Regions from separate parts of the Brevundimonas sp. Br13 genome, predicted to be linked through region 1. Evidence: riboswitches for the same ligand, from Rfam matches in the RefSeq annotation. Region 1 holds a riboswitch; the other holds the start of a gene.
The links. A riboswitch is a leader RNA that binds a small molecule or an ion and turns the genes downstream of it on or off. The one in region 1 is predicted to bind cobalamin.
Positions count from the first base shown of each region.

Region 2: it holds a riboswitch for cobalamin, as region 1 does, so the genes downstream of both, ACZ5M6_RS02675 (TonB-dependent receptor plug domain-containing protein) here and metE (5-methyltetrahydropteroyltriglutamate--homocysteine S-methyltransferase) in region 1, are expected to answer to the same signal.

Region 1 is NZ_AP044008.1:1,847,320-1,862,236, forward strand. Features, by position in the region: gene ACZ5M6_RS09065 (L,D-transpeptidase family protein) at 1-874, opposite strand, end outside; gene ACZ5M6_RS09070 (hypothetical protein) at 913-1,074, opposite strand; gene ACZ5M6_RS09075 (GNAT family N-acetyltransferase) at 1,255-2,415, shown strand; gene ACZ5M6_RS09080 (transcriptional regulator) at 2,435-3,343, shown strand; gene ACZ5M6_RS09085 (head GIN domain-containing protein) at 3,445-4,320, shown strand; gene ACZ5M6_RS09090 (porin) at 4,449-5,198, opposite strand; cobalamin riboswitch at 5,449-5,651, shown strand; gene metE (5-methyltetrahydropteroyltriglutamate--homocysteine S-methyltransferase) at 5,762-8,104, shown strand; gene rpsJ (30S ribosomal protein S10) at 8,451-8,756, shown strand; gene rplC (50S ribosomal protein L3) at 8,777-9,526, shown strand; gene rplD (50S ribosomal protein L4) at 9,526-10,164, shown strand; gene ACZ5M6_RS09115 (50S ribosomal protein L23) at 10,164-10,466, shown strand; gene rplB (50S ribosomal protein L2) at 10,471-11,307, shown strand; gene rpsS (30S ribosomal protein S19) at 11,310-11,588, shown strand; gene rplV (50S ribosomal protein L22) at 11,592-11,972, shown strand; gene rpsC (30S ribosomal protein S3) at 11,972-12,727, shown strand; gene rplP (50S ribosomal protein L16) at 12,731-13,171, shown strand; gene rpmC (50S ribosomal protein L29) at 13,171-13,368, shown strand; gene rpsQ (30S ribosomal protein S17) at 13,379-13,621, shown strand; gene rplN (50S ribosomal protein L14) at 13,640-14,008, shown strand; gene rplX (50S ribosomal protein L24) at 14,011-14,319, shown strand; gene rplE (50S ribosomal protein L5) at 14,319-14,879, shown strand; gene rpsN (30S ribosomal protein S14) at 14,899-14,917, shown strand, end outside.
Region 2 is NZ_AP044008.1:539,444-554,360, reverse strand. Features, by position in the region: partial or broken gene ACZ5M6_RS02705 (IS5 family transposase) at 1-375, shown strand, start outside; gene ACZ5M6_RS02700 (hypothetical protein) at 389-799, opposite strand; gene ACZ5M6_RS02695 (ElaB/YgaM/YqjD family protein) at 799-1,143, opposite strand; gene ACZ5M6_RS02690 (fumarylacetoacetate hydrolase family protein) at 1,281-1,934, shown strand; gene maiA (maleylacetoacetate isomerase) at 1,934-2,569, shown strand; gene ACZ5M6_RS02680 (aldo/keto reductase) at 2,660-3,580, shown strand; gene ACZ5M6_RS02675 (TonB-dependent receptor plug domain-containing protein) at 3,564-5,387, opposite strand; cobalamin riboswitch at 5,533-5,740, opposite strand; gene mutS (DNA mismatch repair protein MutS) at 5,791-8,475, shown strand; gene ACZ5M6_RS02665 (methyl-accepting chemotaxis protein) at 8,562-10,388, shown strand; gene lpdA (dihydrolipoyl dehydrogenase) at 10,477-11,883, opposite strand; gene ACZ5M6_RS02655 (PAS domain-containing sensor histidine kinase) at 11,996-13,876, opposite strand; gene ACZ5M6_RS02650 (TonB-dependent receptor) at 14,080-14,917, opposite strand, start outside.

The DNA.
Region 1 (14,917 bases):
CCACCTTGCGATCCAGATCGCCATAGCTGAGCTTTGACGGGTCGTAGACATAGTCGGGATTGCGGGCGACGCCGTTGACCTTGACCGTGCCCGTCGGGGTGGGATTGTCCCGACTGCCGATCGTCGCCGGGAAATAGGCGAGCAGCGTCCCGTCCGCGCCATAGGCCCGCACCGCGCCTTGGGCCTTGTCCACCTCAATTCTTTCGACATCCGCAGCCAAGGGCGTCGTATTGATCGCGGGAACCAGCAACTTCTGGCCTGGGCGGTTGAAGTCTGCCGCAGGATTCAGGGCCCTCAGCAGGTCCTCGGTCACATGAAAGCGCTCGGCCAGCGCTTCGACGATATTGGCGTAGCCCATAGACGGCGCCCGGCCCTGGGCCTCCAGCTCGGTCGGGACTATGCCAAGATAGGAAGCCGAAACGTCCTGTTGGGTTATCTCATAGGTAGAGGTCACGGCACCCTGGCTGGCGGCGCGCAACCGCCCCATGACCTCGGCGTCGAGGCGGCCGTTGACGGGCAGACCCTGGACCTTCTGAAAGGCGGAGACGGCCTGACGCATGTTGGACCCTTCCAAACCGTCGATGGCGCCTGGCGAGAAGCGGGCGCGTTGCAACAGCACTTGGGCGCGGATCAGGGCGGGGTCCGGTTGCGGTCGAGCCGCAGGGCTCGCACCTTCACCCTCGGTCGACGGCGGGGAATAGGCGGTGTTCTCGATGGCGTCGCGCGACAGACGGCCCTGCGCCCCGACCTGGGCGGTCTGCTCTGCGGGGGCGGCGGACGGACGGTCGTCGTTGGGATCGCAGGCGGCGACAGCCAAGCCCGCGACGGTCAGGGCGGCGACGGTTGGCGCCAGGACGATGAAACGAGGGGGCATGAATAATCCTGGAAGGTCGGGGGACGATGGCAGCGGGGTCAGTTCGCTTCCCCTGTCGCCGGGTCCGTCGCCGTCTTTCCTGAATTGCTGGAGCCTTCGGCGCCCTTTGGCTCCGTCGCCGGGCGCGGCGGCTCGCCGTCGGAGTCCGGGCGCAGGTTTTCATTTTCGACTTTGCGGTCATCGGGGCGGGTGTCGGTCATCGGCTTCATTTCCAAGGAGACGCGGGGCGTCCGAGACGGAGCCAACGCATCCGGAGCGCCACGGCTCCCTCCTCATGCGTCAACAGACGTTCACCATGCCGGTGAACCCTAACGAAACAGCAGATTGGTTAGGAGGCGTGATGGAACGGACCTCGCCTGTCGAGGTCGCGCGAGGGCGTCATGGCGGAAACGCTGCAGGTCGAGATCATGAAGGCGGAGGCGATGGATCCCGCCGCCGTCGACCTGTGGCGGCGGTGGACCTTAACCAACCCCGCCCTGGCAAGCCCCTATTTCCGGTGGGAATTCACCGAGATCGCCGCCCGCGTCTGCCCGGGCGCCGCCGTCGCCGTGTTTCGGCGGGGCGAGCGGATTGTGGGTTTCTTTCCCCACCAGAGGCGCGGCGGCGCGGTGCAGCCGCTGGGCGCCCCGATGAACGACTACCACGGCGTCATCGCCGCCGAGGACGAGATGCTCAGTCTGGAGGCGGTCGCCGGCGTGCTGAACCCGCGAAGGCTTAATGTGCCGAGCTGGGTGGGGCCGGCCCAAGCGGGGCAGGCGCGAGGAACGGTCCAGGTCGCCATGTCGGAGCCCGGTTACGAGGCCTGGTACGCCGAGCGGCGATCGACCTACGGCAAGTATTTCAAGGACAAGGAGCGCGCCCGTCGCAGTCTCGAGGCCGAGCTTGGGCCGATCCGCGTCGAGGCGGGCCTGCGCGACCCGTTTCTCCTGGACCGTCTGATCGCCCTGAAGGCGGCCCAGTACCGTCGATCCGGTCTGCACGACATCTTCGCCTGCGGATGGACACGCGACCTGCTGCACGCCCTGATGCTGGCCCGGCACGAAGACTTCGGCGCCTCGATGGCCGTCATGCACGCCGGCGACAGCCTGGTGGCGCTGGAGTTCTCGCTCCACGCCGGCCGTCATTACCACTTCTGGTTCCCGGCCTATGAGCCGCGGCTGGCGCGGTGTTCGCCCGGCATTCTGTTGAGCATGGACACAATGCGGTTGGCGGCGGCGGACGGCTTCCGCGTCTTCGACTTCGGTTTCGAAGGCGAGGGGTACAAGAAGTATTTCGTCAATGCGCGCCAGACGGTGCGGGAGGCGGTGGTGATCCGGCCCGGCCTGGGCCGGAGCCTAGGCGAGGCGGCCGTGGCCGCCCTGGGCGGAGCCGGAGGACGGGGGCAGGCCCTGCGCAACTCTCTGCGTCGCCGCTGGTCCACCATCGAGGCCTGCGAAGCCTCCTCCCTTGGCCAGTTGCGCGGCGCCGCCTTCGCCCTTCGGTCCGCCGTGAGCAAGGCGGCGGCCAAGCGCAAAGGCCCGACCCGCGTGGCCCACGTCTAAGCGAAGCCGAGGAAAGCCGATGAACGAACGACGCACCCGCTATCCCGGTCCGATCTCAGAGGCGGCGGACCACCCGCACACCCTGGTCGATCAGGGGTTCGCCGAGGATGCGGTCCTGGCGACGGTGTTGGATCGCTATCCCGCCGAACTGTTCGACATCAACCTGTATGACTATGACGAGGCGGGGCAGGTCAGTCTGCGGACCGGCGCGCGAGGGCGGCTGTCCGGCGAGGCCCTGCTGGAGGCCATCAAACAGGGCCGGCTGTGGGTCAATTTGCGGAGCGTGGAGACCGGCTGGCCAGAGCTTTGGGCCGCCGCCATGGACGAATTTCGCAAGATCCAGGCGACCTACCCCGGTCTTAGAGCCGTTCGGAACGCCGGTCAGCTGATCCTGTCGTCGCCCAAGGCGCGGGTGCCCTATCATTTCGACGCGGCAGGGGTGGTCCTGTTCCACATGCGGGGGCGCAAGCGGATCTACGTCTATCCCGGCGACGAGCGGCGATTGCCGGAACGGAACATGGAACAGGTGGTCGCCCGCCAGACGACCGAGGAACTGCCCTATGACCTGGCCTTCGAGCGAGAGGCGCAGATCATCGATCTGGAGCCGGGCCGGGCGCTGACCTGGCCTCTGTATGCGCCGCACAGGGTTGAGAATCTGGATCGGTTCTGCGTCAGCCTGTCGATGGACTTCCAGACCTGGCCGTCGCGTTTCCGAAACGGAGCCCTGTTCACCAACGCCGTCCTTCGCAGCCGCGGCGGACGCCCGCGTTGCACCGACGCCATGGGGACGCCCGAGCTGGCGGCCCGCTGGGCGGCTTCTCTGGCCCTGAAGCGCGCCGGATTGTTGAAGAGCCGGATCGCCCAGTTCGAACGCGACTTCGAACCCCAGATCGGCGCCGCCGACGGAGCGGGAGAGATCCGGGCCTGAGGCGGGGCGCCAGGTTAATTCGGGTTCATGACCTGAAGTTAAAATGACTTCGGTCGCCCGGGCGATCACCCTTCTCCCATAGTCAGGGAAAGGGAGCTCTCATGAAGACCGTTCTGATCGCCGCCGCCGCATTGACGGCCTGCGCCGCAGCCGCGCCGGCGTCTGCCGCCGAGGTCGAAATCCGCAACGCTGTCGCGCGCGTCGTCGTCATCGTCGAAGACCGCCAGGACGTCGCCGTGGAGGTGACGCAGGGACGCTCCCGGTTGCCGGCGCTCCAGGTGCGTCGTCAGGGACGGGACGTCCGCATCGACGGCGGCCTGCGTCGCACCGGGATGTGGGGCGGCGACGTCCGAAACTGCAACGCCGGGCGTGCGGGCGCCGCCCAACCTGGCGAAGGCGCCAGTGTCGAGGTGCGCAACCTGGGCCGCGTCCGTCTGGAAGACGCGCCGCTGATCGTGTTGCGCACCCCGCGTGATGTGGACGTCAGCGCGGAGGGCGCTGTTTTCGGCGCCGTGGGACGCGGCGCGCGTTCGGTCGAACTGGACAGCGGCGGGTGCGGCTCGTGGACGGTTGCCAATGTCGACGGCGCCTTGGAACTGAGCGTCGGCGGCTCAGGCTCGATCCGAGCCGGCGCTTCACGCAGCTTGGAAGCCAATGTGGGCGGTTCAGGCTCCGTCGCGGCGGGCGCGACTGGAAATCTGAAGACCAGCGTCGGGGGCACGGGCCGGGTCGATGTGGCGGCTGTCTCGGGCCAGGGGGATATTTCGATCGGCGGGTCGGGCGGCGTGACCGTGCGCCAGGGCCGTCTGGACAAGCTGTCGGTGTCGATCGGCGGGTCAGGCGAGGTTCACTACGGAGGGACGACCCGCGACCTCAACGCGGCGATAGCGGGGTCCGGCAGCGTCTATGTTGCGGCGGCGACCGGCTCGGTCTCCCGGTCAATCGTCGGCTCAGGCTCCGTTCAAATCGGACGCTGACATCCGCTTCTCGCCGCTGGAAGGCTCCGGTCGTGGAACCCCGGATCTTCCGCAATGGGACGGCGGCGATGAAAAAGCCCCGGCGGATCGCTCCGCCGGGGCTCTTTTTAGTCAGCAGGCCGTCAGGCTTAGAAGGCGCCCAGGACGCTGGTGATGGCCGAAACGCCCAGGTTGGCGCCGGCCCGGTCGCGGGCTTGCAGACCGCCGCCGAAGCTGTAGCGCAGGCCGACCGACCAGGTGTCGACGTCGACCGACTCGATGTCGGCGCGGGTGTAGGAAGCGCCGACCGAGAACGGGCTGTTCTCGATTTCGTACTCGGCGCCAACGCCGTAGGTCCAGGCGTCCACGTCGCCGCCGGCGACATCGACGTTGTTGTAGCTGACGCCGGCGTTCAGGCGCAGGTTCGGCATGACGTAGAAGGCGGCGTCGCCGCCGACGGTCCAGATGTCGGCGTCTGCGTCGTCGGCCGTGGTGTAGGCGACCAGGCCGGTCAGGGTCGCGTTGGACAGGTACTTCTGGGCCTCGGCGCCGACGGTCCAGACCGGCTCATCGCCCGAGCCGATGCCGTTGGCGGCGACGAAGGCGCCGGCGCGGACGTCCGAGGTCCACATCTTGGTCAGGTGGGCGGCGGCGACGCCGGTGAAGTCTTCTTCACCGAAGGCCTTGGTGTAGTCGACGGCGCCGTTCAGGGTCACGGTCCAGTCAGCGGCCGGCAGGGCGACCGTGCCGTCCACGGTCCAGACGTCGGCGTCGACATCGTTGCCGGCGACCTCGATCGAGGGGTTGGAATAGGTCACGCCGACCGAGCCGACGGCGTCTTGGGCGAAGGCCGGGGCGGCGAACAGGGCGGCGGCCGTGGCGAGGAGGATCGTCTTCATTTTCTTTTGTCCTTAGCAGTCTCGACCCGGATGGGGGTCCGGGGAGGGCGGCTGCTATCAGGCGAAGACGAAGCTGAGCATTAAATCGTCGTTACGTAAGTGTCTTGAAACTGTCGTGTTGCCCATCCGCCACGCCTTGTGGTCGCAATGTGTCAGGGGTGGGCGTATCTGGAGGCAAAGTGTTAAGATGTGGCAATCGCATAATCGTATAAGCATATCCTTATGTGTATTGACGGCTTGCTTATTGTGAGGCATCCTCAGCCGTCGTGGTCTGCACGTGGTCTTCGGAGCGCGTGGAGCTAAGAGGGAAGCCGGTGTGAAACCGGCGCTGCCCCCGCAACTGTAAGCGGCGAGTCGAAGGTCCATCTCGTGTCACTGGCGTTCACGCCGGGAAGGCCGGACCCTAGGTGTCGACCCGTGAGCCAGGAGACCTGCCCCGACAGATAACGTCCTCCGGCGGGGTGTCCGGTCAGGCCGCATGCGCGCCGCCGGACCCTGCACGTCCGCGTCGGCGTCCGCGCGACCCTGTCCGAAGCCTGGCCACAACACAGGTTTCGAACGTCATGACCCGCCACACCGTCCAGGTCGCCACCCTCGGCTTTCCCCGCATCGGCCCCAAGAGAGAGCTGAAGACCGCGCTCGAGGCCTATTGGGCCGGCAAGACCGACGCCGAGACCCTCCTGTCTACCGCCGCTGAGCTGCGCGCCCCGACCTGGGCGCGCCAGCGCGACCTGGGGGCCGACGTCGTGCCGTCCAACGACTTCTCTCTCTATGATCATGTGCTCGACCTGACGGCCATGGTGGGCGCCGTGCCGGCCGCCTACGGCTGGCGCGGGGAGCGGGTCGATCTGGCGACCTATTTCGCCATGGCCCGTGGATCGCGAGGCGACAGCCAGCCGTGTGCGCACGGCCATGTCCATGCGAGCGGCGAGGGGACGCCGGCCATGGAGATGACCAAATGGTTCGACACCAACTACCATTATCTCGCGCCGGAGTTCACCTTCGATCAGGTGTTCCGTCTCGGCTCGACCAAGGCGCTGGACGAATATCTGGAGGCCAGGGCGCTGGGGATCGAGACCCGGCCGGTGCTGCTGGGACCGGTCTCTTATCTCCTGCTGGGCAAGACGCGGGGCGAGCCGTTTGACGTCCTCAGCCTGCTGCCGCGCCTGCTGCCGATCTATGCCGAGGTGCTGCGGTCCCTGGCCCGCGCCGGCGCCACCTGGGTGCAGATGGACGAGCCCTGCCTGGTCACCGATCTGAGCGATGAGGCGAAGGCGGCTTACGACCACGCCTATCGTGTGCTGACCGACGTGACGCCGCCGATCAAGCTGATGCTGACCACCTATTTCGGTGGGCTCGGGGATAATCTGGAGGCCGTGCTGCGCCTGCCGGTTCACGGACTGCACATCGACCTGATCCGGGCGCCGGAGCAGTTGGCCCAGGTCGCGTCGGGGGCGCGCCCCGACCAGGTGCTTTCGCTCGGCGTCATTGACGGCCGCAATGTCTGGAAGGTCGACCTCAACGCCGTGCTGGACAAGGTGGAGCCTTTGGTCGCGGCTGGACGCAGGGTGGTGATCGCTCCGTCCTGCTCCTTGTTGCATACGCCTATTGACCTGGAACGGGAGACCGGGCTCGATCCCGAGATCAAGGACTGGCTGGCCTTCGCCGTGCAGAAGGTGGCCGAGTTGGCCACCCTGGCGCGGGCGTTGAATGAAGGCCGCGGCGCGGTGAAAGCGGCGCTCGACGCCTCGACCTCCTCGGTCGCCTCACGTCGCACTTCACCGCGCATCAACGACCCCAAGGTCCAGGCGCGAGCCGCCGATGCCGACCCCGCCCTGGCGCTCAGAAACTCCTGCTTTGAAATTCGTCGCCAGGTTCAGCGAGGGCGTCTGAATCTGCCCGCCTATCCGACCACCACCATCGGCTCCTTTCCTCAGACGGCTGAGATCCGAAAGGCGCGCGCTGATCACGGGCGAGGCGTCATCGACGATGCGGCCTACGCCCGCTTGCTGCGCGACGAGACCGCGCGAACGGTCAAGTGGCAGGAGGCGCTCGGCCTGGATGTCCTGGTCCACGGCGAGTTCGAGCGCAACGACATGGTCCAGTATTTTGGCGAGCACTTGTCCGGCTTCGTCTTCACAAAGGCCGCCTGGGTGCAGTCCTACGGTTCGCGCTGCGTGCGCCCGCCGATCCTCTATGGCGACGTCGCGCGGCCGAGGCCGATGACGGTCGAATGGTGGCGCTATGCGCAGGGTCTGACCAACAGACCGGTGAAAGGCATGCTGACGGGCCCCGTCACGATTCTGAACTGGTCCTTCGTGCGCGACGACCAGCCGCGCAGCACCACCTGCCGCCAGATCGCCTTCGCCATCCGCGATGAGGTGATCGACCTGGAGGCCGCCGGCGCCGCCGTCATCCAGATCGACGAGGCCGCCCTGCGCGAAGGCCTGCCCCTGCGGCGCGCCGACTGGGACGACTATCTGGAATGGGCGGTCGAGAGCTTCCGCATCACGGCCTCGGGGGTGCGAGACGAAACCCAGATCCACACCCATATGTGCTATTCGGAGTTCAACGACATCATTCAGGCCATCGGGGCCATGGACGCCGACGTCATCTCCATCGAGACCTCGCGGTCCAGGATGGAGCTGCTCGACGCCTTCTCCGACTACCGCTATCCGGCCGAGATCGGGCCGGGCGTCTATGACATCCACTCGCCGCGCGTCCCCACGGTCGAGGCGATGACCGCCCTGCTGAAGGCGGCGGCGCGCAAACTGCCGCAGGACCGGCTTTGGGTGAATCCGGATTGCGGGTTGAAGACGCGGGCTTGGCCCGAGACTGAGGCGGCGCTCGCCAATATGGTGACGGCGGCGCGGCTCATGAGGGCGGGGGAGACGGCGGCGGCCTGATCATTTGCGGCCAGCGGAGGCGGTGTTCGACCGTCCTCCGACCGGCGCGGAAAATCCTATCGCCGCTCTTGGTTCCGCGCTTGACGAAATCGGAATCGCTAGGCATAAGCCGCCACTCTTGTTGGACCGGCTGTGCATCCCCGGATGCAGACGCGGTTCGCAGGAACGACCTGAGACCCTGTTCTTTGCAGTGACCCAGGACTTTAACGGCCTTCGCAGGCGACTGCGTGGGCCGATCGTTTTTGCGGATTTGCGTACCCTGAGGGCCTAGCGCCCGAAGGCCTTCGGTCTTTGAAATGGTTCACAGGGACGCGGTCCTCCGACCGCATTGGAAGTAAGCACCGATATGGATCAAAGCATCCGCATCAGGCTCAAGGCCTTTGATCACCGCGTCCTCGATTTTTCGACGCGCGAGATCGTCAACACCGCCAAGCGCACCGGCGCCACTGTCCGTGGTCCGATTCCGCTGCCGACCCTGATCGAAAAGTTCACCGTGAACCGCTCTCCGCACGTCGATAAGAAGTCGCGTGAGCAGTTTGAAATCCGCACGCACAAGCGCGTGCTCGACATCGTCGACCCCACCCCGCAGACCGTGGACGCGCTCATGAAGCTCGACCTGTCCGCCGGCGTGGACGTCGAGATCAAGATTTAAGTAGAAAGAGGCGGGATCCGATGCGCACGGGCGTGATCGCCAAGAAGCTGGGCATGACCCGCGTGTTCGCCGATGACGGCGCGCACGTTCCGGTCACTGTGCTGCAGCTCGACGGCTGCCAAGTCGTCGGCCAACGTACCCAGGAGCGTGACGGCTACGTCGCTCTCCAGCTGGGCGCTGGCGCGAAGAAGGCTAAGAACACCAACAAGGCTCAACGCGAGACCTTCGCCAAGGCGGAAGTCGAGCCCAAGGCCTATGTGACCGAGTTCCGCGTCGATGCGGACGGTCTGCTGGACGTGGGCGCCGAACTGTCGGCCGACCACTTTGTGGCGGGCCAGAAGGTCGATATCCAGGGCGAGACCATCGGTAAGGGTTTCGCCGGCGCCATGAAGCGCTGGAACTTCGGCGGTCTGCGCGCCACGCACGGCGTGTCGCTGTCGCACCGTTCGCATGGTTCGACGGGTAACCGTCAGGACCCGGGCCGTACCTTCCCCGGCAAGAAGATGGCCGGCCACTACGGCGCCGAAACCGTCACCACCCAGAACCTGACCGTCGTCCGCGTGGACGCCGAGCGTGGCCTGATCCTGATCAAGGGCGCTGTCCCCGGTCATGACGGCGCCTACGTCAAGGTTCGCGACGCCATCAAGAAGGCCCGTCCGGCCGAGGCTCCGTTCCCCGGCGCCGTGAAGTCGAACAAGGCCGCTCAACCCGCTGAGACGCCCGCTGAAGAAGCGCCGGCCGTCGAAGCGACCGAAGGCGGTGAAGCGTAATGAAACTCTCGGTCATCAAACTCGACGGCAAGGCTGCCGGCGACGTGGAGCTCTCGGACGCCGTCTTCGGCATCTCCGAAATCCGCGGCGACATCCTGGCCCGCACCGTCAGCTGGCAGCTGGCCAAGCGCCGCGCCGGCACGCACAAGGTTCAGACCCGCAACGAGAACTCTCGTACGGGTAAGAAGATGTACAAGCAGAAGGGCACCGGCGGCGCCCGTCACGGTTCGCGCCGTGCGCCGCAGTTCGTCGGCGGCTCGCGCGCCTTCGGTCCGGTCGTTCGCGATCACGGCTTCTCCCTGCCGAAGAAGATTCGCGCCTTGGCCCTGCGTCACGCCCTGTCGTCCAAGGTGAAGTCGGGCGACTTGGTCGTCGTCGACAGCGTCTCGGTCACGGAAGCCAAGACGGCCGCCCTGCGCGAGACGCTGGGCAAGCTGGGTTGGACCAAGGCTCTGATCATCGCGGGTCCGGAAGTCGACGCCAACTTCGGTCTGGCCGCCCGCAACATCCCGCACATCGACGTGCTGCCGAACGCCGGCCTGAACGTCTATGACATCCTGCGGGCCGACAAGCTGGTGCTGACCAAGGCCGCCGTCGAGGCGATCGAAGCCCGCTTCAGCGATAAGGAAGCCGCGTAATGGCCGCTCAACCTACCGCCAAGCACTACGACACCATCCTGGCCCCGGTGATCACCGAAAAGGCCACGATCCTGTCCGAGCAGAACAAGGTCGTCTTCCGCGTCGCCGACACGGCGACCAAGGACGAGATCGCCGCTGCGGTCGAAAGCCTGTTCAAAGTCAACGTCGTCAAGGTCAACACCCTGGTCCAAAAGGGCAAGACCAAGCGCTTCCGGGGCATCCTCGGCCGTCGCGTCGACATCAAAAAAGCGATCGTGACCCTGGCCGACGGCCAGTCGATCGACGTCACCACGGGGCTCTGATCAGATGGCCTTGAAACATTACAATCCGACTTCGCCGGGCCGTCGCGCCCTCGTGCTGGTCGACCGTTCGGAACTCCACAAGGGCCGTCCGGAAAAGTCGCTGACCGAAGGCCTGACCAAGTCGGGCGGTCGCGGGCAGGGCGGTCGCGTCGCGGTCCGCTTCCGCGGCGGCGGCGCCAAGACCCTGTACCGCAAGATCGACTTCAAGCGTCGCAAGTGGGACATGGTCGGCACGGTCGAGCGTCTGGAATACGATCCGAACCGCACGGCCTTCATCGCCCTCGTGACCTATGAGGACGGCGAGAAGACCTACATCATCGCGCCGCAACGCCTGAAGGCGGGCGACACGGTGGTCGCGGGCGAAAAGACCGACGTGAAGCCGGGCAACGCCATGCCGCTTCGTTCGATGCCGGTGGGTACGATCATCCACAACATCGAGATGAAGCCCGGCAAGGGCGCTCAGCTGGCCCGTTCGGCCGGCGCCTACGCCCAGCTGGTGGGTCGCGATCAGGGTTACGCCCAGATCCGTCTCGGCTCGGGCGAGCTGCGCATGGTCCTGGACAGCTGCATGGCCACGGTGGGCGCGGTTTCGAACCCCGACCACATGAACCAGAACCTGGGCAAGGCCGGTCGCAAGCGCCACATGGGCTGGCGTCCGCACGTCCGCGGCGTCGCCATGAACCCGATCGACCACCCGCACGGTGGTGGTGAAGGCCGGACCTCCGGTGGTCGTACCCCCGTAACGCCGTGGGGTAAGGACACCAAGGGCACCCGCACCCGTAAGAACAAGGCTACGGACAAGTTCATCATCCGTACCCGTCACGTGAAGAAGGCTCGCTAAGAATGGCCCGCTCCTCCTGGAAAGGCCCGTTTGTCGACGGGTATCTGCTCAAGAAGGCCGACGCCGTTCAATCGTCGGGCCGCAAGGACGTGATCAAGACCTGGTCGCGCCGCTCCACCATCCTGCCGCAGTTCGTCGGTCTGACGTTCGGCGTCCATAACGGTCAGAAGCACGTTCCCGTGTCGGTCTCGGAAGAGATGGTCGGCATGAAGTTCGGCGAGTTCGCCCCGACCCGGAACTTCCCGGGTCACGCGGCGGACAAGAAGGCCAAAAGGAAGTAACCGATGGCCCAGACCAAGAACATTCGTCGGGTCGGCCCGACCGAGGCCCGCGCCAAGCAGGTCAACATGCGCATCAGCCCTCAGAAGCTGAACCTGGTCGCCGCCTCGATCCGCGGCATGCCGGTTCAGAAGGCGCTGAACGAGCTGGAATTCAGCCGTAAGCGCATCGCCGGCGACGTCCGCAAGGTCCTGTATTCGGCGATCTCGAACGCCGAGAACAACCACAACCTCGACATCGACAACCTGGTCGTCGCCGAGGCCTTTGTGGGCAAGAACCTGGTGATGAAGCGTTTCGCGAGCCGCGCTCGTGGTCGCTCGTCGCGCATCCTGAAACCGTTCAGCGAGATCACCATCGTGGTCCGCGAAGCCGGCGAGGCCGCCTGATGGGACAGAAAATCAATCCGGTCGGTCTGCGCCTCGGCGTGAACCGCACGTGGGACAGCCGTTGGTTCGCCGCCGGCGCCGACTATTCCCGCCTGCTGCACCAGGACCTGAAGCTGCGCGAGTGGCTGCGGGAACGCCTGTCGGCCGCCGGCGTGTCGCGCATCATCATCGAGCGCCCGCACAAGAAGTGCCGCATCACCATCTATGCCGCCCGCCCGGGCGTCGTGATCGGCAAGAAGGGCGCTGACATCGAGAAGCTCCGCAAGGACATCTCGGCGCGCACCGAAGGTGAAGTTCACCTGAACATCATCGAAGTCCGCAAGCCGGAAACCGACGCCCAGCTGATCGCCGAGAACATCGCGCAGCAGCTGGAACGCCGCGTCGCCTTCCGTCGCGCCATGAAGCGCGCCATGCAATCGGCCATGCGTCTGGGCGCCAAGGGCATTCGGATGAATGTCTCGGGTCGTCTGGGCGGCGCTGAAATCGCGCGGATGGAATGGTATCGCGAAGGCCGCGTGCCGCTTCACACCCTGCGGGCCGACATCGACTACGGCTTCTACGAAGCCAAGACGACCTACGGCATCATCGGCGTGAAGGTCTGGGTGTTTAAGGGTGAGGTGCTCGAGCACGACCCGATGGCCCAGGACAAGCGTTGGGCCCAGGAAGCCTCGGGTCCGTCCTCGAACGAAGGCCGCGAACGCGGCGGCCCCCGTGGCGACCGCGGTCCGCGTCGCGATCGGGGACGTGAGAACTAAGTCATGTTGCAACCGAAGAAGACCAAGTACCGCAAGGCCTTCAAGGGCCGTATCCACGGCTCGGCCAAGGGCGGCTTCTCGCTGAACTTCGGGTCGTACGGCCTGAAGACGCTGGAACCGGAACGCATCACGGCGCGTCAGATCGAAGCGGCCCGCCGCGCGATCACCCGCCAGATGAAGCGTCAGGGCCGCGTCTGGATCCGCGTCTTCCCCGACCTGCCCGTCACGGGCAAGCCGGCCGAAGTCCGGATGGGTAAGGGCAAGGGCGCCGTGGACTATTGGGCGGCGCGCTGCCACCCGGGCCGCATCCTGTTCGAAATCGACGGCGTGTCGGACGAGGTCGCCCGCGAGGCGCTCCGTCTCGGCGCCGCCAAGCTGCCGGTCCGCACCAAGGTGGTGACCCGCATCGACGCCGGCATCGCCCAAGTTGAGGAAGCCGCCTAATGACCAAGATCGCCGATCTGCGGTCGCAAACGACCGACCAACTGGCCGACGAGCTGCTGAAGCTCAAGAAGGAACAGTTCAACCTGCGTTTCCAGGCGGCCACCGGCCAGATGGAGAAAACCCACCGCGTGGGTGAAGTGCGCAAAGACATCGCCCGCATCTCGACGCTTCTGCGCGAGAAGCGTGCGGCCTCGTAAGGAAACGAATATGCCCAAGCGAATTCTTGAAGGCGTGGTCGTGTCCGACAAGGGCGACAAGACCGTCGTCGTGAAGGTGGAGCGCACCCTGCTGCACCCGCTGCTGAAGAAGACCGTCCGGTCTTCCAAGAAGTATCACGCCCACGACGAAGCCAACGCGCTCAAAGTCGGCGACATCGCTCGCATCGTCGAGTGCGCCCCCAAGTCCAAGTTGAAGCGCTGGGAAGTCCTTTCCAACGCCTCCGCCTCGTAATCAGAAGGATCTGATCTTATGATCCAGATGCAAACTAACCTGGAAGTGGCCGATAATTCGGGCGCCCGCCGGGTCATGTGCATCAAGGTGTTGGGCGGCTCCAAGCGCCGCTACGCCTCGATCGGCGACACTATCGTCGCCTCCGTGAAGGAAGCCATTCCGCGCGGCCGCGTGAAGAAGGGCGACGTCGTGCGCGCCATCGTCGTGCGCACCGCCAAGGACATCCAACGCAAGGACGGCTCGGTCATCCGTTTTGACAAGTCGGCCGCCGTCATCGTCAACAAGCAGAACGAGCCCGTCGGCACGCGGATCTTCGGCCCGGTTCCCCGCGAACTGCGCGCCAAGAACCACATGAAGATCATCTCGCTGGCTCCGGAGGTCCTGTAACCATGGCCGCCAAGATCAAGAAGGGCGACCGCGTCGTCGTCCTCACCGGCAAGGACAAGGGCCGCACGGGCAATGTGCTGAAGGTCCTGCCCTCCGAAAACCGCGTCGTCGTGGAAGGCGTCAACATGGTTCAGCGCCACACGCGCCCGAGCCAGGCTGACCCGCAGGGCGGCATCAAGAACAAGGAAGCCTCGCTTCACCTGTCGAACGTCGCGATCGCCGACGCCAACGGCAAGGCGACCCGCGTCGGCTTCCGGATCGAAGGGGACAAGAAGGTCCGCTTCGCCAAGACGACGGGAGACGTCATCTGATGGCTACCGAGAAATACACTCCCCGCCTCAAGGCCGAGTATCAGAGCCGCATCCGTGCGGAGATGAAGGCCAAGTTCGGCTATACGAACGAGATGCAGGTGCCCAAGCTGGACAAGATCGTCCTGAACATGGGCATCGGCGAAGCCGTCGCCGACTCCAAGAAGGCCAATGCGGCCCTCAAGGATCTGACGGCCATCGCCGGTCAGAAGGCCGTCGCCACCAAGGCCCGTAACTCCATCGCCGGCTTCAAGCTGCGCGAAGGCATGGTCATCGGCGGCAAGGTCACCCTGCGCGGCGACCAGATGTACGAGTTCCTGGACCGTTTCATCACGATCGCGCTTCCGCGCGTGAAGGACTTCCGCGGTCTGAAGGGCACGTCCTTCGACGGTCGCGGCAACTACGCCACCGGTCTGAAGGAACACATCGTGTTCCCGGAAATCAATTACGACCAGATCGACCAGATGTGGGGCATGGACATTGTCGTCTGCACCACGGCCAAGACCGATGAGGAAGCCAAGGCTCTCCTCACCGAGTTCAAGTTCCCGTTCTTGAAGAACTGAGCGGGAAGGGAAGAGCACAATGGCTAAAAAGAGCGCCG
Region 2 (14,917 bases), 1.3 Mb from region 1:
GTCCACATGGCCTGCGACACGCTCGGACGGCCCGTTCGCTTCCTTATCGCAGCCGGTCAGAGCCACGACATCCTGGCGGCGCCGGCCCTTCTGGAAGGCCACCGCCCCGCCGCCGTGCTCGCCGACCGCGCCTATGACGCCAACAGCCTACGCGCCCATCTGGCCAGGATCGGAGCCGAGGCTGTCATACCCTCGACCCGATCTCGCAAGGCACAGATCCCGCACGATCCCCTGATCTACAAGCTGCGCAACTGCGTCGAGCGTTGCTTCAACAAGCTCAAGCACTTCCGCCGCTTCGCCACCCGCTTCGATAGGCTGGCGCGACACTACCTCGCCTTCGTCCACATCGCCGCTTCCATCCTCTGGATGCGCTGAATGTCGATTCGTCCTAGCGCCGGCGGCGTCGACCGTAGCCGCGATGCTCCATCTTGCGGTCGGCCACCATGCTGGCCACGATCGCGGCCAGGGCGGGATTCCGCAGCAGCAGGAAGGCGGCCCCCAGTCCGCCGACCACCCCGATCACGGGGCGTTCGCGCACCATATGCAGGATCTTGCCGGCCAGACCCTCCGGCTCCTCCTCCTCGTCCTCATCGTCCCCTTCGGCGCGCTTCAGGAAGACGAGGGCGACGATCAGGGCCGTCAAGGCGAACAGGCCGAAGGTGATGGCGGCCGCGCCCAAGGGCGTGGTCATCAATTGGAGGGCGTAGAACACAGCGACGCCCAGGAAGATGACGGCCAAAAAGACGCTGGCGGCGACCACGGCGGTCGCCACGGCGCGCTTGAGGATGCCCTTGAACATCAGCGGCGGCGACCGGCCAGCAGCATGCCCAGCACCAGACCGACGCCCAGGGCGATGGCCGTGGACTGGAGCGGACGCTCCTGCACCCGTTCGACGACATAGCGCTGGGCTTCGTCCAGGCGCTCGGCGGCGTCGTCGTAATATTCGCGGCCCCGAACGCGGGCGGCGTCGTAATAGGTGCGGGCCTGTTCGCGCACTTCCTCGCTCTTGGCGCGCAGGCGGGCCTCGGCCTCCTCGGCCTTTTCGCGCAGGCGCTGGGTTTCTTCACGAGCGCCGGCCTTCAGATCCTCCTTCAGGGTCTTCAGATCGGCCTTGATGTCTTCTCGAGCCTTGGTGGTGGCCATGATGCGCGCTCCAGTTTCAAGCTTGGCATTAGAATAGGGAACCCCGTCTGCCAACGCCACACCCCTGTCGAGGTTCCGTCGTCGCCAATGTCGGTGAAGGCCTCGTCACCTCCGTCCCGGCGCCTTAGATTGGCGCCATGACCGCCTTTCTGTTCGAGCCCCGACCCCAGCCCAGCCTGCCGATCATCGGCGATGCGCGACGGTTTCCCGTGCGGCGGATTCTGTGCGTGGGCCAGAACTACGCCGCCCATGCGCGAGAAATGGGGTCGGATCCGGAGAAGCAGACGCCCTTCTTCTTTTCGAAGCCGGCCGACGCCGTGGTGACCGACAGCGCCGATCCGGCCTACCCGTCCGCGACGGCCCAGCTGCACTATGAGGCCGAGCTGGTGGCGGCCATCGGCGAAGGCGGGCGGATCGTCGGCTGGGCCGCCGGGTGCGATCTGACCCGACGCGATCTGCAGGCCCAGGCCAAGGCGGCCGGTCGCCCTTGGGACGCCGCCAAGGGGTTTGATCAGTCGGCGCCCTGCGGCGCCATAACCCTTGGCGCCCTGCCGAACCCGGACGGGTCCATCGTCCTGACCGTCAATGGCGAAACCCGCCAATCCAGCGTCCTCAGCGACATGATCCTGAACCCGGACCAGATCGTCGCGGCGGCGGGCGGGCTCTGGACGCTTCAGCCGGGCGACCTGATCTTCACCGGAACCCCATCCGGCGTCGGGCCGATCGTGCGCGGCGACAAGGTGGCGGTCGCCATCGAGGGTCTGGCGCCCCTGAGCTTCGAGATCGTCTGATGATCCTGCACGGCTATTGGCGGTCCGGCGCCAGCTATCGGGTCCGCATCGGCCTGGGGCTGAAGGGACTGGCTTATCAGACTGCGGCCCTTGATCTGCGCAAGGGCGAACAGAAGGCCCCCGCCTTTCTGGCGATCAATCCCCAGGGCATGACCCCCGCCTTGCAGCAGGGGGAGACGGTCCTGACCCAAAGCCCGGCGATCCTGGAATGGCTGGAGGAGACCCATCCCGAGCCGCCCCTGTTGCCGAAGGACGCCCAGGACCGCGCCCAGGTCCGGGCCATGGCGGCCCTGATCGGCTGCGACATCCATCCGCTGAACAATCTTCGCGTCCTGACCGCCCTGCGTCAGGAGTTCGGCGCCGATCAGGCGACGGTCGACGCCTGGGCGGGGCGCTGGATTACGCCGGGCTTCGACGCTCTGGAGGTCCTGGTCGCGCGCCACGGTGCGGGTTGGAGTTTCGGCGATCGTCCCGGACTGGCGGACTGCTATCTGATTCCACAGCTCTATTCGGCGCGGCGGTTCAATCTGGCCCTGACGCCCTGGCCGCGCCTTGTGGCGGTCGAGGCCGCCGCCCAGGCCCATCCGGCCTTTCAGGCGGCCCACCCGGACCGGCAGCCCGACGCCGACGGCTGAGCGCGCCCGACCCATATCGGCGGTCGATGAGTAAGACTCGCGTAAGGTCTTGATCAACCTCCCTTAAGCTTTGGGGGGCATGATCGGGGGGTGACGCAGTCCCCACCCTCTCCCTCGGCGCCATCGCCGGTCGATCGCCTGGCCCTGGCCGTGGTGACCGAGCCCGAGCGCGCCGCCAAGCCCCTCATGGCCGCCCCGTCGGGCGCCCGCGAGGACGCGATGCGTTTCCTGTTGCAGACGGGAGCGGACGCGGGGGTCAAGGTGATCGCGACCAAGCCGACCGGCGACGGCGAACGGCTGTTGGGCCAGGCCTGGCCCTTCCCCTCCCCCTTCCGCGTCACGGTTCGCACCGTCGGCCTGGGCGAAGGACTGGATCGGGTTGAGGCGCGGGCGCGCCGCTCCTTGGAACGTCTGGGCCTGCCGCGGGGCGAGGCCCTGCTGGTCAACAATCCCGCCGACCTGGCCGGCGCCGAGGGGCGGGCCCTTTGGGACCGGCTGCAGGCCTTGAAGGCCCGCGGCCTGTTTCGCAGCATCGGCTTTTGCGCCACGGTCGAGGACGGACCCGTCCTCCTAGCCCGGCGCCTGGAGGCCGATGTGGTTCAGGTCGCCTGCAATCTTCTGGATCAGCGCGCGGCGGCCGAGGGAATTCTGGATGAGATCAAGGCCCTGGGGGCCCAGGTCCACCTGTCTTCGGTCTTCGCCGGCGGCCTGTTGTTCGCCCCCGGCGACGATCTTCCGGCCCATTTGACCGGCTATGATCAGGCCCTGTCGCGCATCCGACGGCGCCTGGCGGAACGGCGCTGCGATCCGATGCAGGCCGCCCTGGCCTACGCCTTTTCTCTGGAGGCGGTGGACCGGGTGGTGGCCAGCGTGGCCTCCGCCGCCGAGCTGCGCGCCATATTGGCGGCCGCCCATGCGCCCGGTCCCGACCTGGACTGGTCGGAACTGGCGCTGGAGGCGCCGGCGGCCTTCGCCGCCGACGCCCGCAACCTGATCAGTAGCGCAGCCTGACCCCGACATAGGCCGACCGGCCGGGCTTTCCATAGCCGAACACCTGCTGATAGTGTTCGTCGCCCAGGTTCTCGATCCGCGCCGTCAGGGCGACCTTGTCCGTCAAAGCGTAGGCCGCGTTCAGATTGGCCGTGACGAAGCTCTCGCGGACCACTGTGGAAAAGCCGCCAGAGTCGTCCTGATCGCCTTCCGCCCGCACGGTCAGGGCGCCGGACAGGCGATCCCCCGTCCAGCCCAGGGTCGCCGAACCGGCGTGTTCGGGCACGCGCAGCAGGCGAGCGCCCGTGGTGCGGTCCGCAGCGTCGGTCCAGGCGTAGGCCAAGGTCAGGTCGAAACCGGCGCCGAGGCGCGCGCGGCCTTCCAGCTCGAGCCCGTCCGACCGCGTCTTGGCGACGTTGACGTAGCGGCCGGCGGAATAGGTGATTTGGTCCTCGACGTTCAGCCGATACAGGGTCGCGCGTCCCTCGAACCGACCGCCGGCGGAGGCCCAGCCCAGGGCGATCTCGACGCTGTCGGCCGTCTCCGGCTTCAGCGCGGGCCACGGCTGGGGCGCGAAACAATAGTCGCACACCGCTTGGCTGACGGTCGGGGCCTTGAAGCCTGTGCCATAGGCGCCCGACAGGATGAAGCCGCCGGCCAGATCATAGGCCGCCGAAATCCGCCCCGTGGTCTTTGAGCCGAAATCGTCCGTGTCGTCGTACCGCAATCCGCCGCTCAGGTTCAGCGGGCCGGCGTCATACCGGGCCACGCCGAACACCGAGGTTATCGACAGGTCGCGCGACAGACCTGACGACAGGGCCGCCGAGGCCTCGTTGCGTTCGACGCCGAAGGCGTAGTCCACGCCTTGCGCCTGACCGTCCGCCTGCCAGCGGTAGGCCTGACGGTCGCCGCTGAAGGTCGAGCCGAAGCCGTCGCTGTAGGAGGTGCGCTCCAGATCGGACGCCGAGATGCTGAACTGATGATCAAGACCGAAAGCCTGGGCCGTCACCCGACCGAAGCCCGACCACTGTTCGCTGTCCTGGGCGTCGCCGGTGTCGGCCAGCACATAGTCAGGCGCGGGGAAGCCGTCGATGTCGGCGTGGCTGTCGTTCCAGCGCGCCGCGCCTTCGACCTTGACCGCGTCGGACAGGACATAGCGGCCCTTGGCGCCCAGGGTCGTGCTGCGAAAGCCGTCGGTCTCGGGATTGCCGTCCGCCTTGTCCGCCGCGGAAATCCCGTCGGTCTGGAAGCGCGAGACATAGGCGCTGAAGGCGTAGGTCTCATTGGCGACGCCGGCCGACAGACGACCGCGCGCCGTGTCGAAGCTGCCGGCCTCGGCCTCGGCGCGAACGCCATCGATTTCGCGCGTGGTGAAGGAAATCACCCCGCCGATGGCGTCCGATCCCCACAGGGACGACTGCGGACCACTGAGCACCTCGATCCGGTCGATGTCGGCCAGTTCGAAGCTGGAGAAGTCATAGGCGCCGTTCGGTTCGGCCGCATCATTGATCGGCGCCCCGTCCACCAGCACCAGGGTCTTGCCCGGCGTCGCGCCGCGCATGCGGACCTGGGCGATCCCGCCGAAGGCCCCCGTTCGCGTCACCGACAGGCCAGGCACGTCGGACAGGATGTCGGCGGCGAAGACGGCGCCGCGTTGCTCGATGATCCTAGAATCGATGACCCGGGCGCCGGGCGTCTCGGCGACGATGGCGGGCAGGCGGGTGGCGGTGACCACGACCTCGTCCAGCTGGGTCGCCTCATCGGCGAAAGCGGGTGCGGCGATGACGGCGGCCATGGCCGCCGTCGATGAAAGAATGGAGCGCTTCATTGTGAGCGATGTCCCCGTATCGGCCCGGCGAATGCGCGCGCAGGGTCGTGACCAGCGAGCCGATCCGCCCGGCCGCGAGGCCGGGACGACGCAAGATCGGGTCGCTTCCACGGAGAAACCGCGCCTCTGTCTGGTCCCGGACAGGAGCGAGCGACGTCGGCGGCCAGGTCTCCTGGCTTGCGGGTCATAAACCGCCGTCCTCGCCTTCCCAGTCACCCAGTGGCGCCGAGGTCTAGACCCCGGACGGACGACGCTCTCGCCGCCTACAGTTGCGGGCACAGCCACGGTGTCTCACCGTGTTCCCTTAACCGCCTGATCCGGCCTATCGCAGGGGCGACAAGCCTGTGCAAGAGCCGGTCAACGGGCTTGAGCGCCAGGACGCGATCCGTCACCCTGTCGCAACATGAACGCCCCTGTCTCTCACCCGCCTGACATCGCCGCCTCTCTGGAGGGCGCCACGCCCTTCATGGCCCAGTATCTGACGGCCAAGGCCGGACAGCCGGACGCCATCCTGTTCTTCCGCATGGGCGACTTCTACGAGCTGTTCTTCAAGGACGCCGAGGTGGCGGCGGCGGCTCTGGGCATCACCCTGACCAAGCGGGGCAAGCACCAGGGCGAGGACATCCCCATGGCCGGGGTGCCGGTCCACGCCATGGAGGGCTATCTGGCCCGGCTGATCCGCCTGGGCCACAAGGTGGCCATCTGCGAACAGCTGGAAGACCCGGCCGAGGCCAAGAAGCGCGGCGGCAAGGCCGTGGTCCAGCGCGGCGTGGTGCGGGTGGTGACGCCCGGCACCCTGACCGAGGACAGTCTCTTGGACGCGCGCGGCGCCAACCGGCTGGCCGCCGCAGCGGTGCGCAAGGGTCGGGCGGCCGTGGCGGTGGTCGAACTGTCTTCCGGCGCGGTGGACAGCGTCGCCTGTGCGCTGGAGGATCTCGGGGCGACGCTGGCCGCCTTCCGCCCGTCCGAGGTTCTGGTCACTGACCGGATCTATTCCGACCCGACGACGCGGGACGCCCTGGACGGGTCCGGCGGCGTGGTTCAGGCCCTGGCCTCGGCCATCGCCGAGCCCCAGGCGGCGCGGACGCGGGTCGAGCGGCTGTACGGGGTTGCGGCCTTGGACGGTTTCGGCGCCTTCGAGGAGGCCGAGGTCTCGGCGCTCGGCCTGATCGCCGCCTATCTGGAGACGACCCAGGCCGGCAAGGTTCCGGCCCTGGCCCCGCCCCGCCGTCTGGGCGAGAGCGGGTTTCTGGCCATCGACCCGGCGACCCGCGCCAGTCTGGAGATCGACCGAACGCAGAGGGGCGAACGTGAAGGCTCGCTCTTGGCCTGTATCGACCGCACCGTCACCTCGGGCGGGGCCCGGGCCCTGGCGGAACGGATCGCCCGACCGCTGCGCGACCCCCTGGCGATCAATGAACAGCTGGACGCCGTCGAATGGCTGCTGGAGCGGCGCGATCTGCGGCGCGACCTCCGCGACGGTCTGAAGGCGTCGGCCGATGTGGCGCGGGCGGTCGGACGGCTGGCCTTGGGGCGCGGCGGTCCGCGCGACCTGGCGGCGGTGCGCGTGGGCCTGTCCGTCGCCGAGGGGATCGCGGGCCTGTTCATCGGTCAGGTGGACCCGCTTACCGGCCAGCCGCGCCGCATCGCCCTGGCCCTGGACCGACTGAACCTGTCGCCCGAGGTGTCGCGGCTGAAGGCCGATCTGATCGACGGCCTGGTGGACGAACCGTCGCATCTGGCCCGCGACGGCGGCTTCGTGCGCCCCGACTATCGCCCCGAACTGGACGCCGCCCGCACCCTGCGCGACGACAGCCGCCGGGTGGTGGCCGATCTGGAGGCGCGGGCGGTCGCCGAGTCCGGCGTACCCTTCAAGGTCAAGCACAACGCCGTCCTGGGCTATTTCCTGGAAACCTCGGCCAAGGCGGCGGAGGGCCTGTTGCGGGCCGGGCCGGACAGTCCCTTCATCCACCGTCAGACCCTGGCCAGCCAGGTACGGTTCACCACGGTCGAACTGTCGGAGCTGGACGCCCGGATCAGCCAGGCCGGTCACCGCGCCCTGGCCATCGAGGCCGAGACCTTCGAGGGCTGGCGGCGCGAAGTCGCCCGCCTGGCCCAGCCGCTGCAGGCGGTCGCGGAGGCTCTGGCCGAGCTGGACGCCCATGCGGCCCTGGCGGAATGGGCCCAGGAGGCCGGGGCGACTCGGCCGGTGGTGGACGACAGTCTGGTCTTCTCGGTCGAGGCCGGGCGGCATCCGGTGGTCGAGGCGGCGGTCAAGGCGGCCGGCGATCCCTATACGCCCAACAACGCCCGCCTGGACGGGTCTGGATCGGACTGCGCCCGCCTGGCTATCGTCACCGGGCCGAACATGGCCGGTAAGTCGACCTTCCTGCGCCAGAACGCCCTTCTGGTGATCCTGGCCCAGGCCGGGGCCTTCGTACCGGCGCGCGCCATGCGTCTGGGCGTGGTCGACCGGCTGTTCAGCCGCGTCGGCGCCGGCGACGACCTGGCGCGGGGCCGGTCCACCTTCATGATGGAGATGGTCGAGACCGCCGCCATCCTGACCCAGGCCACGCCGCGCAGCTTCGTGGTTCTGGACGAGATCGGCCGCGGCACGGCCACCTATGACGGCCTGGCCATCGCCTGGGCCACGGCCGAGGCCCTGCACGACGTCAATCGCGCCCGCACCCTGTTCGCCACCCACTATCATGAGCTGGCCCAGTTGGAGACGCGGCTGGACCACGTCTGCAACCTGTCCATGACGGCCAAGGAATGGAACGGCGATCTGGTCTTTCTGCACGAGGCGGCGCCGGGGGCGGCGGACCGATCCTACGGCGTTCAGGTGGCCAAGCTGGCCGGGGCGCCGGCCGCGGTGGTGGCGCGGGCCAAGGCGGTGCTGGAGCGGCTGGAAGGGGAGAAGGCGGCAGCGGCCCGCCTGGACGATCTGCCGCTGTTCGCCGTGGCCGAGCCGGAGCCGCCGCGCGCGCCTTCCAAGCTGGAGGCGGCCTTGCAGGCGGTGGACCCCGACGCCCTGACGCCGCGCGAGGCTCTGGAGACGCTCTACAGGTTGAAGAGCCTGGCTGATTGAGAAGGTCGGCCCTTGCCAGGGATAGAAATCTAGACCCTGTTCGGTAACAGTCGTGGTCCGCCAGACCGAATCGCTGAGGATCGGCCATGAAGCCCAGCGCGCTTTCCCTTTCCGGCAAGACGGCCTTGATGGTCATTACGGCCCTCGGCGTCCTGACCCTGGTGCTGACGGCCGTCGCTGCGGTCCTGCTGACCCGCGACGCTGAGGCCCAGGCCGCCGAGCGTCAGGAGGCCAATATGCGGGTCGCCTGGGACGTGCTGGCCGATTACGGCGACGGCTTCACGGCGCGCGACGGCAGGCTGTATGTCGGATCGACTCCGATGAACGACTTCGTCGAGCCCGTGGACCGGATCAAGGCCCTGGTCGGGGGAACCGCGACCGTCTTCCTGAACGATCTGCGGGTGACGACCAATGTGGTCAAGGATGACGGCTCCCGCGCCGTGGGCACTCGGCTGAAGCCCGGCCCCGTCTATGACGCGGTGCTGAAGGCGGGCGAACCCTATCGCGGTCAGGCGGACATTCTGGGCAAGCCTTATTTCGTCGCCTACGACCCGATCAAGACCGCTTCGGGTCAGACCATCGGCGTGCTGTACGTCGGCATCCCCAAGGCCGACTTCATGGCCCCGGTAAACCAGGTCATCTCGGCCCTCGTCCTATGCGGCCTGATCGCCGCCCTGATAGGGGTGGCGCTCTGCCTGCTCGCCTCTCGCCGCATGTTCTCGCCCCTGAAGGCGCTTTGCGATCGGATGGAGGCCCTGCGACAGGGCCGGACCGACTTCGACGCGCCCTGGGCGGCCCGTCAGGACGACATCGGCCAAATCGCCCGGGCGGTGGTCGCCTTCCGCGAGGCCGCCGTGCGCCAGAAGGCCACGGAAGCCGAGACCGAGGCCATGCGTGAGGCCGCCCGCGCGACGCGAGAGGCGGGAGAGGCGGAGCGGGATCGTCTGGCCGAGGAAGACGCCCGGGTCGCCGCAGCCCTCGGGGAGGGCCTGTCCGCCCTGGCGCGCGGCGATCTGAGCCACCGGATCACCGCAGACTTCGCTGAGCGCAGCCGCCAGCTGAAGGACGACTACAACGCCGCCGTGGACACCCTGGCGGCGACCATGGCCGACATCATCGACCTGGTTGAGGCGATGCGGGCGGGAACATCGGAGGTGACGACCGCGACCGACGACCTGTCGCGCCGCACCGAAAGACAGGCCGCCGCCCTGGAACAGACCGCCGCCGCTCTGGACCAGATCACGGTCACGGTGCGCAAGACTGCGCAAGGCGCCCGGTCCGCCGCCGACATCACCGCCGAGGCCCGGAGCGGCGCCGCGACGCGAGAGCAGATCATCGCCGAGACCACAACCGCCATGGGCGAGATCGAGGCGACCTCGGGTCGGATCGGGCAGATCATTGGGGTGATCGACGAAATCGCCTTCCAGACCAACCTTCTGGCGCTTAACGCCGGGGTCGAGGCGGCGCGGGCGGGCGAGGCCGGTCGCGGTTTCGCGGTGGTGGCTTCAGAGGTTCGCGCCCTGGCCCAAAGGTCGGCGGAGGCCGCGCGGGAGATCAAAGACCTGATCGCCGCCTCCAGCGCCAGCGTCGGCGAAGGCGCCCGACTGGTGTCCCAGACCGGTGCGGCCCTGACCGCCCTGATCGGCCAGGTGGCCGAAATCAACCAGCTGGCCGGCGAGATCGCCGCCTCGGCCAAGGCGCAGGCCGAGGGGCTGGCCGAGGTCAATACGGCCGTCAACCAGATGGACCAGACCACCCAGCAGAACGCGGCCATGGTCCAACAGACCACCGCCGCCAACCAGGCGCTCAGCCAGGAGGCGGAACGGCTGGCCGAACTGGTGTCGCGCTTCCGTCTGGGCGACGGGGCGCCATACGGCGACGCTCAGGACGAACGGAGGGTCTGGGCCGCCTGAGCAGGATCGAACAGGCGCAAATGAAAGGCCCGCCCGGATCCTCCGGGCGGGCCTTGTCACATCGACTGACAGGTCGACGGGGGCCGGATCAGGCCTGCATCATCCAGCCTTCGACGTCCATGGCCGCCTGACGCACGGCTTCCGAACGGGTCGGGTGGGCGTGGCAGGTGCGGGCGATGTCTTCCGAGGCGCCGCCGAAGCTCATGGTGACGGCGGCTTCGTGGATCATCTCCCCGGCCTGGGGGCCCATGATGTGGACGCCCAGCACCTTGTCCGTCGCGGCGTCGGCCAGAACCTTAACGAAGCCGTCGGTCTCGTGGTTGATCTTGGCGCGGCTGTTGGCGGTGAAGGGGAATTTGCCCTTCTTGTAGGCGACGCCGGCCGCCTTCAGCTGGTCCTCGGTCTGACCGACCCAAGCCACTTCCGGGAAGGTGTAGACCACGCTGGGGACCAGGGCGTAGTCGACGTGGCCGTATTTGCCGGCGATGGTGTCGATCACGGCGACCGCGTCTTCCTCGGCCTTGTGCGCCAGCATCGGGCCGTGGGTCACGTCGCCGATCACCCAAAGGCCGTCGGCGACCTTGAAGTGGTCATGGTCGATGAAGCCGCGCTTGTCCGGCGTGACGCCGATGGTCTCCAGACCCAGGCCGTCCGTATAGGGGCGACGGCCGATGGCGACCAGGACGACGTCGCCCTTCAGGGTTTCGGCGGCGCCGCCGGCCGAGGGCTCGACCGTCAGCTCCACGCCGTCCTTGCCGGACTTGGCGGCCGTGACCTTGGCGCCCAGTTTGAACGTCATACCCTGTTTGGTCAGGGTGCGCTGGAAGGCGGTGGCGACCTCGGTGTCCATGCCGGGGGTGATCCGGTCCAGGAATTCGACGACGGTCACCTCGGCGCCCAGGCGACGCCAGACCGAACCCAGCTCCAGGCCGATGATGCCGGCGCCGACCACGATCAGCTTCTTCGGCACGGCCGGCAGGGACAGGGCGCCGGTGGAATCGATCACCTTGCCCGCTTCAAAGGCGACGCCGGGCAGGGGGGTGGGCTCCGAGCCGGTGGCGATGACGATGTTCTTGGCCTCGAGCGTCTGGACCGAACCGTCGGCGGCGGTCACCTCGACCTGGCCCTTTCCGACGATCTTGCCCTTGCCCTTGATCCAGTCGGCCTTGTTCTTCTTGAACAGGAACTCGATCCCCTTGGTCAGGGCGGTGACGCTGTCGTCCTTGGACTTGTGCATCTGGCTCAGGTTCAGCTTGGGCTGGACCTCAATGCCGATCTTGGCGAACTCGCTGTTGGCGGCGTCCCACATTTCCGAGGCGTGCAGCAGGGCCTTGGACGGCATGCAGCCGACGTTCAGGCAGGTGCCCCCCAGGGTGGCGCGCATCTCGACGCAGGCGACCTTCAGGCCCAGCTGGCCGGCGCGGATGGCGGCGTTATAGCCGCCGGGCCCCCCGCCGATGATGACGACGTCGTAGGGAGCGGGGGCTTCGGCCATGATATCCTCTGGTCTTCTGGCGCGCGGGAAAAGCGCGCGGACACTAGCGCCGACCCCGCACGGGTCAACCGCCGCGCATCATATGGGGCGCGGAATCGACCTTTGCAGGGGGTCAGACGACCGGCTCGGCCCTGGTCTGCTCCTGCGGCGACGGCTCGGGCTGGGCGCCGGCGGCGCCTTCAGGCGTCAAATCCAGCGGCAGGGTGATGGCCACCTCAGCCCCCTCGCCCGGGGCGCTCTCCACGGTCAGGGCGCCGGACGCCTGTCGGGCGAAGGCGAAGGCCTGAGACAGACCCAGCCCCGCCGCGTCGCTTCGGGTGGTGAAAAAGGGTTCGGGCGCGCGACGCAGAGTGTCCGAATCCATGCCGGGGCCGGAGTCGCGCACGCTGAGCCGCAGGTCGCCGGCCGAGGCGATCGCCAGACGAACGGCGACCGATCCGGCGCCGTTCGAGGCCTCGACCGCATTGCGGGTCAAGGCGATGACCGCCGCCTCGAATGCGACGGGATCGACCCGCGCCGGCGCGGGCTGGTTCGGGGTCTCGATCATCAGATCGACGTCCGGTCCGGCGATCTGGCGCAGCCGGCCCTCCAGCCCCGCCAACAGTACGCCCAGGTCCAGGCGCCGCAGCAGGGTGCGGTCCTCGTCCTGAGAAAAGGCGCTCAGCCGGCGGGTCATCTGTTCGCCGCGTCGCCCCGCCGTCAGGGCCGCCTGGCCCAGCCGGCGGACGCGGTCAGGATCGTCGGAGTGGCGCAACAGCATGTCCAGGGCGGAGGTCATGACGTTCAGCAGGGCGGCGAAATCCTGCGTCACCCCGCCCGCCAAACGGCCGACATTGGCCATGCGGCGTTCGGCCTCCAAGGCCTCACGCAGATCGCGCTCCGCCTTTTCCGCCTGGGCCAGCGCCTTTTCATGGGCGAGCGCCTGGGCCTCCTGACGGCGGGAGAATTCGGCCTGGGCGGCGGTAAGGGCGGCGGCGACCGCGTCGGAGGCGGCCGCATCGTCGTTTGCCTCGGCGAGGGCGGGCGCAGCCGGGGCCGTATCCTGGGCCTCGGACACGGGCGAGCCGGCCAGAAGGATGGCATCCGCAGCGTCCGCCTCGTCGGTCAGAGGCAGGAGGGTCCAGCGGATCGCCGCGCCCTCGGCGTCGATCGTCTCTATCGGAGGGATATCCTCGCTCGGAGCGGTCAGAACGGCTCTGAGGGTCTGGCGAGCCTCGACCCGGCGGTCGGGCGGCAGGAACAGGTCGGCGAAATCGGCCCCCGCCACGCCCTCGCTGCGGCCCAGCATGACCAGGGCGGCGCGGTTGGCCTGGCGGATCGCGCCGTCGGCCCCGACCACCACCAGGGCGCTGGAGGCGGCGTCGAAGACGCGGTCGGACAGGCTCGGTCCCGCCGGGCGCGCCGAGGGCGCGGCCGGGGGCGCCGGCGGAGGCGTCATCGGTTCGATCGCCGGGGTGGTCAGGACGTCCGTCTCGACGATGGCGGCGATCGAGCCCGTGATCTGGCCGTGCTCGTTCTCGATCGGCATGGCCGTCACCGAAACCAGCATCTTCTTGCGGGTCGCCGCATTGACCATCAGGTGCTGAAAGCCGCGCACCGTCTGGCCCCGCAGAGCCCGTGCGCTGGGAAGGAGGTCGGGCGGCACGGTCTTGCCGTCCGGAAAGGTGATGCCCCAGGTGGCGGAGTGGAACCGCAGCCCCAGGAGTTCGGCGTCGCGACGGCCCAGCAACTGATGCGCGGCGCGGTTGGCGAAGACGAACTTGCCCGTCTGGTCCGTCTCGACCATGGCGACGGGAACGGCGTTCAGGGTTTCGAACAGGCGGCGATCCGAGGACTCCGCCACCTTCTGAACGATGTCCAGCTGATCCGTCGCGCTGGCGTGGCGCACCCGGTTGGCGATGGCGAACCAGATGGCGATGACCGCCGCGACATTGCCGAAGCCCGCCAGGAGTCCAAGCACCAGGGTCCAGTTGACCTCGCCTTCGAGGAACATCAGTCGATCCGTCTCAATTTGGGGCTCACATCCCCCGCATCGGCGTCCCCGTGCAAAAGGCGAACCGGTGAAGCGGAGACTTAGCGTGTTAACCACACGACATCGCGACGGGCGTCGTCAAGCCGTTCCAACCCTCTCAGCCCCAACGAAAAAAGGGCCGGGCGTCGCCGCCCGGCCCCTTCTATTCGCGGCTCGGCTGAGCCTTACAGTTTGAAGCGCACGCCGACGAAGACGTTGTAGCCGAACTTCTCGTACTCATAGGTCCTTTCCTTGACCCCGTAGTAGCGGACGCCCGCCGAGTCGGTGAGGTTCTTGGCCTCGCCGAACACTTCGACGCCGTTGCCGAAGTCGTAGCTGGTGGTGAAGTCCAGCTGACCGCGACCTTCGACATACAGATCCTTGCCCGGATTGGTCGCGTCGATCGCCTCCAGGAAGTCCCCGCGGTGGGTGTAGGAGATCCGCGCGCTGAACCCGTACCGCTCATAGAAGAGAGCGGCGTTGTAGGTTTCGTCCGACTGACCCGGCAGGGCGAAGGTGTCACGGCCGGCGAAGGCGCGGCTGGTTTTGATTTCCGCATCCGTCAGGGTGTAGTTGGCGAAGACGCCGAAGCCGGACGCCCAGCTCGGCAGGAAGTCGAACGTCTGCTGCCAGTTGAACTCGACGCCGGCGATGTGGCCGTCGCGAGCGTTGCGGGCCTCGGTCACCTGGGCGACCGTGCTGGTCGGGGTGACGTAGGGCACATTGTCCGTCACCAGGGTGAAGCGGTAGTTGGACAGGTCCTTGTAGAAGGCGTTGGCCGAGATCACGCCCAGAGGACGCAGATAGTATTCCAGACCCAGATCGACGTTGTTCGACAGGGTCGGCTTCAGATCGGGATTGCCCCGCGTCACGGTCGTGCGGCCGCTGTCGGTCGTTTCCAGAACGCGCGGGACGATGTCCGTATAGTCCGGACGCGAGATGGCGCGGGTCAGGGCGAACCGTCCGATCAGCTGATCGCTGAAGCTGTGGCGCAGCGTCAGATTGGGGAAGAAGTCCGTCTGA